3 regions of the Pseudoalteromonas sp. 4NS20-0020 genome follow, and region 3 is predicted to be linked to each of the others. Evidence: predicted binding sites of a transcription regulator. Region 3 holds the regulator's gene; each other region holds the start of a gene.

Region 1 (3,290 bases), on a different contig from region 3:
TTAAGTTCGTTTGTAAGTGCGCTGGCTTTTTGGGTTTCATCAAACATATGTATGCCTTAAGTCACAGAAATAAGTTCAACGGTGCCATCTTCGTTTACTTCTGTGATGTGGCCATCGGGTTCTTTCATGAAAAATAATGCACCTAAGCCTAATAATGCGCTTGCCGCAATAATCATAAAGAATGTTTGGTAATCAACTAATGAGAGCGCCGTTAAATACACAACAGCTCCTACATTGCCGTAAGCTCCCGTCATACCTGCAATTTGACCCGTTAAACGGCGTTTAATAAGTGGTACAGCCGCAAATACAGCGCCTTCCCCGGCTTGCACAAAAAACGAACACGCCATGGCAGCAGCAACTGCAAGCCAAAGCGGCCAGCTAGCGTCAACTAAGCCCATAACAAAATAACCTACAGCTAAGCCAGTGGTAAGTAAAATAAGTGTTTTACGACGACCCATTCGATCTGAGATCCAACCACCACCCGGGCGAGAAGCTAAATTCATAAACGCATACGCTGATGCAAGTAAGCCTGCGTATACCATATCAAGGCCAAACACCTCACTAAAAAATAATGGCAACATAGATACAACAGCAAGCTCTGAGCCAAACGTTGTAAAATAAAGAATATTTAAAACTGCAACTTGTTTAAATTCGTAACGGTGTGATTCTGGAACAGGTTGCTTAAAAATATGGCCGTTTATGTCGTACGTTTTATAAACTTCATAAAGATAAAGCAGCACCAAAAATACATATGTACCAATAACAAAATTTTCAGAAAGTAAATTTGCACCAGTAGGAGAAAGCTTCCAAGTAAGTAGTGCTAAAGCACCGTACATAGGTAGCTTCATTATAAGAAGTAGTACAAAGTCGCCTTTGCTGGTTACTTCCATTGCTCCTACTTTTTTTGGTTTAAAGTAAGTGCCACCTTTTGGCGTGTCAGTTACGCTGATGTACCAAATAACACCAAAAATGACACTTAATACACCGGTTAGGCCTATCGCATAACGCCAGCCATCGTCACCGCCAAACATAAGCGCTAATACAGGCAATAGCATTGCAGCAGCTGCCGAGCCAAAGTTACCCCAGCCACCGTAAATACCTTCTGCTGTACCCAACTCGTTTGCCGGGAACCACTCGCTCACCATGCGAATGCCCACAACAAAACCCGCACCAATAAAGCCAAGTGCAAAACGCGCGATAGCGGCTTGCTCAAACGTGGTAGCCATCGCAAACATAAAACATGGGATGCTACATAAAATCAGTAATGAAGCATAAACGATGCGAGGCCCAAATTTATCAGTTAACATGCCCACAACCACGCGAGCAGGAATGGTTAGTGCCACATTTAAAATAAGCAGCGTTTTTACTTGTGCCATAGTAATACCTAGCGAACCCGCTATAGCGCCTAATAATGGCGCATGGTTAAACCAGACAAAAAATGAGATAAAAAACACCATCCAGCTTAAATGCAGTATTTTCATTTTTCCGCTAAACGATATGAGGTTAAACCCAGTACTCGGTTGCATGTTATTTTTCCTTAGTTACGTTTGTAGTTATTTATAGCAGTTACTACTTTGTTATTAATTACACTGCTATATTTGTTAATTTCACGTTAACCATGCTGAGCAATTAGTGAGCCAATAATTTATTTCATTAAAAATCATTAACTTATGTTTTTTCTAATTCGTTATAATTTTCATTTGCACTGTTAAGGTAATCAATGTGAGCACTAACAGTGCAATTACTTTTAACCTCGTTCTTGCCCACATATTCTAAAAATTGCTATTGTGTATAAAAATAATGAGAAGCCGCTAATGACTAAACCAGCCCTGACTTACCAACAACAACTACGCTACTCGCGCCACATAATGCTTCCTAAATTAGATATAGAGGGGCAAGAAAAAATATGGCAATCTCATGCGGTTATAGTAGGTTTAGGTGGCTTAGGCTGCCCGGTTGCACAGTACTTAGCTGCCTCAGGTGTGGGTACGTTAACGCTTGTAGATAACGACGTGGTTGATGCTACAAACTTGCAAAGGCAGGTGCTTTACAAACAAACAGATGTGGGAAGCTTAAAAACACACGCCGCTAAAGCGCAGCTAGCTAGCTTAAATGATGAAATAGATATACATACAATCGATGTATTTTTAGACGAAAAGTCAAAGCTTGACGAGCTATTAAAAAATATTGATATAGTTATTGATTGCTCTGATAACTTAACTACACGTAATGTATTAAACACAGCCTGTTATAAAACAAAAACCCCACTAGTATCGGGCGCTGCAATTAGAATGGAAGGCCAAGTTGCCTGTTTTACAATGCAAGAAAATAGCCACTGTTATGAGTGTTTATCGCAGTTTATGTCTGATCAGACACAAAGCTGCTCAGAATCAGGCGTGCTATCGCCCATTGTAGGATTAATTGGCAGTATTCAGGCCACTGAAGCGTTAAAAATGCTTGCTGGATTACCAAGCGGGTTGAGCGAACATTTACTGCTGGTTGATGGTTTGAGTATGGAGTTTAATCGCTTTAAAATCACAAAAAACAGTCATTGTGCTACGTGCAGCTAAAACCCACTTTACACTACTCTAGATTATGAATAGTCGCATAAAGTGTATCGCCTACTTTATAGTTTTTTTGATCCCATACTCTTGGTGAAAGTAAGCAATACAAGCTTTGCCCGTCTACATCTAGCGTAAGTTGCCATATTTTATCTATAAGTTCTGCACTGTGCAGCGTACATATTAAAACATTGCTGTTATTTGTGTTCAATGGCGTTTCTGCACTTACCGATATTTGCTCACACTCTAATATAAGTTTATTTCCTTGCTCTACAGCGCTCGGTAATGCAAATAGCTGCTGCTCGCTTTTGTGTAGTTTAAGCAAATACACACCGTATTTTTCATCAAATGTAATGATTTGAAAGTTAATTAAGCTCAGCGGTGCTTGTTTATTATTAGCGTAAATAGCTTTAGCCACCTGCGCACTCGGGCCATGGTTAATTACTTTACCGTTATTGAGCTGCACCAGGGTATCGCAACAAAATAATAGTTCTTTTAACGAGTGGCTCACTATAATAAATTTAATAGTAAACGTTGCCGCCAATTCACTTAATGTTGAGAGTGTTTTAAAGCGCAGCGGCCAATCAAGTGCGCTAAATGGCTCATCTAAAATAATTAATTTTTGACCTGCTAACAACGTCCGTGCAAACACCACCCGTTGGCGCTCCCCGCCAGACAAGCTTTGAACGTTGCGTTTAAGTAAGGGGTGTAACTCAAGTGCATCAATAA
Region 2 (3,290 bases), on a different contig from region 3:
TTTTCACCCGCATAACCATAATTACTTAATCCTAAAGTAATCATTAGCAATAAAATCTTACTATTCACACTGCTACCCTGCAATTTTTATGATTGCTTAACTTTAGTGGAGTTTGATTTAATTTACCATTAAAAAAGCCCGCTAAGCGGGCTTGAGAACACACATTCTTTTACAGTGTCACATTAACAGCTGTAGTACATTTCGAACTCAACTGGGTGAGTTGTCATGTTAAGTTTTTCAACTTCTTGACCTTTAAGTGCAATGTAAGCATCGATTAGGTCGTCAGTGAAAACACCACCTTGAGTTAAGAACTCGCGGTCAGCACTTAATGCATCTAGTGCTTCACCAAGTGAAGATGCAACTTGTGGAATTTCTGCTGCTTCTTCTGCTGGTAAGTCGTATAAATCTTTATCCATTGCATCACCAGGGTGGATCTTGTTTTTGATACCGTCAAGGCCAGCCATAAGCATTGCTGAGAAAGCAAGGTATGGGTTAGCTGTTGGATCTGGGAAGCGTACTTCGATACGACGACCTTTCGCAGATGGTACCACTGGAATACGGATTGAAGCAGAACGGTTACGTGCAGAGTATGCAAGCATTACTGGCGCTTCAAAGCCTGGTACTAAACGTTTGTACGAGTTAGTTGATGCGTTAGCAAATGCGTTAATAGCTTTAGCATGCTTGATAATACCGCCAATGTAGTAAAGCGCTTCTTCAGAAAGACCGCCGTATTTATCACCAGCAAATAAATTAACACCGTCTTTAGCTAAAGACTGGTGACAGTGCATACCAGAACCGTTATCGCCAACAATTGGCTTAGGCATGAATGTAGCTGTTTTTCCGTATAAATGAGCCATGTTATGAATAACATATTTCATTTCTTGGATTTCATCTGCTTTTAAAACCATAGTGTTAAAGCGAGTTGCAATTTCGTTTTGGCCAGCTGTTGCTACTTCGTGGTGATGTGCTTCTACTACTTGACCTAGCTCTTCAAGTACTAAACAAGTAGCTGAACGCCAATCTTGTGAAGAATCAACAGGTGAACAAGGGAAGTAGCCGCCTTTAACACCTGGACGGTGACCAGTGTTACCGCCTTCGTAATCTTTATCTGAGTTCCATGCCGCTTCTACAGCGTCAACTTTGTACATTGAACCAGACATGTCTGATTTGTATTTAACATCGTCAAAAAGGAAGAACTCTGGTTCTGGGCCAAATAATACAGTATCAGCGATACCTGTAGAGCGCATGTACTCTTCAGCGCGTTTTGCAACTGAACGTGGGTCACGCTCGTAACCTTGAAGTGTAGAAGGCTCTACAACGTCACAACGTACGATTAATGTTGTTTCTTCAGTGAATGGGTCAAGTTTTACTGATTCAGCAACAGGCATTAATACCATGTCTGATTCGTTTATGCCTTTCCAACCAGCAATTGAAGAACCGTCGAACATTTTACCGTCTTCGAAAAAATCTTCATCAACTTGGTGATGAGGAATAGATACATGTTGCTCTTTACCCTTTGTATCAGTAAAGCGTAAATCAATGAACTTAACGTCATTTTCTTTAATAAAATCTAAAACCGATTGTGACATGTGTCCTCCAACTATTGGGTTTTATTATTGCTGCATAATTGCTTTGGGATTTATTAAGCTGATTTTGTGCCATTTTTATAACTCTATGTTTATAGGTTAAAAAAACTTAGTTGCTACAATGTGGGGCATAAAATAGCACCAATATGGTGCGGTCAAATTCCACTTTGGTGCAGGCTATGTGCACTACAATTTGTTGTTAATTTAATCGCTCGAAATTAGCATAACCTAAATGTAAAAGAGTGCCAAAAATATCGTCTAAATAGTGTAAACTGCATTTTTGAAAAAATAATGACAATTTATTTCATATAATTGTCATATATAAAACAGATACTTAGTAAAAGTATTGAGAAAGTTTTGAAAATTGTATTGGATAAACTTTCATCCATGTCATTAATGAGGGATAATATGCGCCCTTTTAAATCCTATGCTTGGACATCTCGTGAAAACGCAGATGAGTGCGTAGATCTTGCAGGATCATTGAGAATTTAATTTCTCTGAGTAAATATATGAGCATCGAACAGTTAAGAAATATAGCGATTATCGCGCACGTTGACCACGGTAAAACAACTCTGGTTGACAAACTACTTGAGCAATCAGGTACATTAGAAACACGCGGCGGTAACGAAGAGCGCGTGATGGACTCAAACGACATTGAGAAAGAACGTGGTATTACCATTTTAGCTAAAAACACAGCTATCTCTTGGAATGACTACCACATCAATATCGTAGATACCCCGGGACACGCCGATTTCGGTGGTGAAGTTGAACGCGTACTTTCGATGGCTGACTCAGTATTATTACTTGTTGATGCTCAAGAAGGCCCAATGCCACAAACGCGTTTCGTAACGCAAAAGGCATTCGCGCAAGGCTTAAAGCCAATCGTCGTTATCAATAAAATTGATAAGCCAGGTGCACGCCCAGATTGGGTTATGGATCAAATCTTTGATTTATTCGATAACCTTGGTGCAACTGATGAACAGTTAGACTTTAAAGTAATCTACGCATCAGCTATCAACGGCTGGGCAACATTAGATTTAGACGAGCCATCAGACAACATGGAACCTATGTTCAAGATGATCGTTGACGAAGTATCACCACCGGATGCAGATCCTGAAGGTGACTTCCAAATGCAAATCTCTCAGCTTGATTACAACTCGTATAAAGGTGTAATCGGTATTGGTCGTATTAAACGTGGTTCTGTTGCGACTAATCAACAAGTTACAGTTATCAGCGCTGACGGCACGACTCGTAACGGTAAGATTGGTTCAGTACAAAGCTACCTAGGCCTTGAGCGTATCGACACTGATAAAGCTTATGCTGGTAACATCGTTACTGTAACAGGTTTAGGCGAGCTTAAGATTTCAGATACTATTTGTTGTCCTAACAACGTTGAAGCATTACCACCACTAAGTGTTGATGAGCCTACAGTTACAATGACGTTCTCTGTAAATAACTCTCCGTTCTGTGGTAAAGAAGGTAAGTTTGTAACATCACGTAATATTCGTGAACGTTTAGACAAAGAATTAGTACACAACGTAGCACTTCGTGTTGCAGATACTGATAACCCAGATAGCTTCCGCGTATCAGGTCGTGGTGAATTACACCTTGGTATCTTAATCGAGAACATGCGTCGTGAAGGTTATGAGCTTGCTGTATCTCGTCCAGAAGTAATCCTGCGCACTGTTGATGGCGTGTTAGAAG
Region 3 (3,290 bases):
TATTTTAGAAACTCGAAAGGAGCTCACTAAACAAGCCAGAGAAGATACATTGAATAATCTATTAGATGAATTTAGCATTCAACACATTCGCGACAGCAAAGGCATGGCATTATCGGGCGGAGAACGTCGCCGAGTGGAGATTGCACGTGCTTTAGCCGCAGATCCAAAGTTTATTTTGTTAGACGAACCATTTGCCGGTGTTGACCCTATCTCAGTATTAGATATTAAAAAAATTATTGAACACCTGAAAAACCGTGGGATTGGCGTATTAATAACAGACCACAATGTAAGAGAAACCCTTGATGTTTGCGAAAAAGCCTACATTGTTTCTCATGGGGAACTGATTGCTTCTGGTACCCCTGAACACGTATTAAATGATAAAACTGTACGCGATGTATATTTAGGCGAGCAATTTAGGCTGTAACATTTACGCCTTATTTATAAGCATCTGCTAGTATTAACTATAACAACTTAAAAGGATTGTTAGAGATACATGAGGCAATCACTACAGCTGCGCATGGGCCAGCAACTTACAATGACACCTCAGTTGCAACAAGCTATTCGCTTGCTGCAATTAAGCACATTGGATCTTCAGCAAGAAATACAAGAAGCGCTCGACAGCAACCCATTACTTGAGGTTGAGGAGCAAGACTATGCCGATGATCTTGCGGGCAAAAATGAGCAAAAAGCAGATAACGATGAAGTTACAGTAACCGTATCTGCCGATGAAGCCCCTAGCGAGTATGAACAAGACAGTGGTGAAGCGCTTGCTAAAGATACCGTAAGTGACGACATGGCAATGGATGTTAGCTGGGATGAGTATATGAGTGCAGCCCCTGCATCATCTTCAGGCCCAATGCCTGAAGATGAGTCTATATATCAGGGCGCATCAACTGAAACGCTTCACGAATACTTAATGTGGCAATTACAATTAACGCCATTTAGCCCTACAGATGAAGCCATCGCTATTGCTATTGTAGAAGCGGTGGATGATTCAGGCATACTGACACTCAGCTGCGAAGAGATTTTAGAGAGCTTTAATCAAGATAACGACGATGACGTTGAGGTTGAACTTGACGAAATAGAAGCGGTTTTAAAGCGCATTCAGCTATTTGACCCAGTGGGTATTGCGGCACGTAGCTTACAAGAGTGCTTGTGTATTCAGTTAAATCAATTTGATAAAGGCACGCCTTTTATTGATGAAACAAAAATGATTTTAACAGAGCACATTGATTTGTTAGCTGCTCGTGACTACCGTACATTAATGAAAAAAACGAAGCTCAAAGAAGATGAGCTTAAAGAAGTAATGACACTTATTCATACTCTCAACCCTAAGCCTGCAGACACAATAGTACGAGAAGAGTCTGAGTATGTAATACCTGATGTGTCAGTTAAAAAAATTAAAGGCCGCTGGATTGTAGAGTTAAACCCAGACAGCATGCCAAAAATTCGTGTAAACAGCCAATATGCAGCGATGTCGCGTACAGTTAAATCAAGCGGCGACAGTCAATTTATTCGCTCACATTTACAAGAAGCTAAATGGTTTATAAAAAGCTTAGAAAGTAGAAATGATACACTTTTAAAAGTAACTAACTGTATTGTTAAACAACAACAGGGCTTTTTTGAACACGGGCCAGAAGCCATGAAACCGATGGTTTTAAATGATGTTGCCGAAATGGTAGAAATGCACGAATCAACAATTTCGCGCGTAACTACGCAAAAGTATATGCACACACCGCGTGGAATATTTGAGCTTAAATACTTTTTCTCAAGCCACGTAAGTACCGAAAATGGTGGAGAATGTTCATCTACGGCAATACGTGCACTTATTAAAAAATTAATCGCAGCAGAAAACTCAGCAAAACCATTGAGTGATAGCAAAATTGCGGATATATTGGCTGAGCAAGGAATTAAAGTAGCGAGACGTACAATCGCAAAATATCGCGAATCTCTGGCTATTCCACCGTCAAATCAGCGAAAGAGCCTGATTTAAGACGCTAAACAAAGAGGGTAATGCTTATGCAACTAAATTTAACTGGTCGTCATGTAGAACTAACTGATTCATTAAGAGACTATATAAATACCAAATTTGCGAAGCTAGAAAGGCACTCTGATCATATTAATAATGTTCATGTCATTCTTGATATAGAAAAATTAAATCAAAAAGCAGAAGCAACTATTCATGTAAGTGGTGCTGAATTATTCGCATCCACTGAACATCAAGATATGTATGCAGCTATTGATTCATTGATTGACAAGCTTGACCGTCAAGTAATTAAACACAAAGAGAAGCTTGCTCGACACTAATATGATGAAATTAAGTTCACTTATATGCCAGGACTGCAGTAAAGCTGCGGTCCTTTTTAATAGTAAAAAAAGAATTTTAGAGTTTATTAGCGAGCTGGCTCACGATAAATTACCGTATTTATCTCAACAGGATATTTTGGGCGCTTTATTAACCCGCGAAAAGCTAGGCAGCACAGGGATAGGAAGAGGCATTGCTATTCCACATGGCCGAATGAGCGGCGCACAAGAACCTTTAGCATTGGTGTTAGTAAGTGAAACACCGATTAATTTTGATGCTATAGACAACCGCCCTGTTGATATTTTTGTTGCACTCATCGTACCTGAAGGCGATAACCAACAGCATTTAAAGACGCTAGCAACGATAGCTGATAAACTAAAAAATAAAGAATTTTGTAAGCAGCTTCGCTGTGCTAAATCGGATGCTGAGTTGTATCAAATTATTGTTGACCAATCGTAACAAATTTAAAGGGTGATTAATGGAGTTGATTATCATAAGTGGCCGTTCTGGTTCTGGTAAGTCGGTTGCTTTACGCGTTGTTGAAGATCTAGGTTATTATTGCGTAGATAACATTCCAGTAAATTTATTACCTTCTTTAATTAGAAGCGTTTCTGATAACTACGATAAAATTGCCGTTAGTATAGATGTGCGAAATTTACCAAAAGAGCAAGATGAATTTAATCACATCATCGAATACTTACCGGGTTTTACAAAACCAACGCTGTTCTACTTAGACAGTGAAGATCAAACCCTTATTAAGCGCTTTTCTGAAACCAGACGCTTACACCCTTTATCAATAGATTCACTTCCGCTTGATTTAGCCATAAAAAAAGAAAAAGAACTTCTCGATGTGCTAATTACGCGCGCCGATTACATGATCGATACCAGTGAGCTAAGCGTTCATCAACTTGCTGAATCAATTCGCGAAAAAATACTAGGTAAAAAAGACAAGCAGCTGATTGTTACATTTGAATCTTTTGGTTTT

The links. Region 3 encodes sigma-54, which starts transcription at its own class of promoters, with help from an activator protein. Its sites were predicted from a motif close to GTTGGCACGNNNNTNGNNT; they were not measured.
Region 1: the regulator sigma-54 is predicted to act here: its motif matches at 1,624-1,642, upstream of AC27JL_RS08260 (NarK family nitrate/nitrite MFS transporter).
Region 2: the regulator sigma-54 is predicted to act here: its motif matches at 1,645-1,663, upstream of glnA (glutamate--ammonia ligase).

Annotation. Positions count from the first base shown of each region.
Region 1 covers NZ_BAAJMI010000003.1:223,664-226,953, reverse strand. The annotation lists gene AC27JL_RS08265 (bifunctional protein-serine/threonine kinase/phosphatase) at 1-47, opposite strand, end outside; gene AC27JL_RS08260 (NarK family nitrate/nitrite MFS transporter) at 57-1,526, opposite strand; gene AC27JL_RS08255 (HesA/MoeB/ThiF family protein) at 1,815-2,570, shown strand; gene AC27JL_RS08250 (ATP-binding cassette domain-containing protein) at 2,584-3,290, opposite strand, start outside.
Region 2 covers NZ_BAAJMI010000004.1:514,396-517,685, reverse strand. The annotation lists gene AC27JL_RS12930 (DUF4124 domain-containing protein) at 1-68, opposite strand, end outside; gene glnA (glutamate--ammonia ligase) at 183-1,589, opposite strand; gene typA (translational GTPase TypA) at 2,096-3,290, shown strand, end outside.
Region 3 covers NZ_BAAJMI010000001.1:235,366-238,655, reverse strand. The annotation lists gene lptB (LPS export ABC transporter ATP-binding protein) at 1-424, shown strand, start outside; gene AC27JL_RS01030 (RNA polymerase factor sigma-54) at 494-1,993, shown strand; gene hpf (ribosome hibernation promoting factor) at 2,020-2,307, shown strand; gene ptsN (PTS IIA-like nitrogen regulatory protein PtsN) at 2,312-2,764, shown strand; gene rapZ (RNase adapter RapZ) at 2,784-3,290, shown strand, end outside.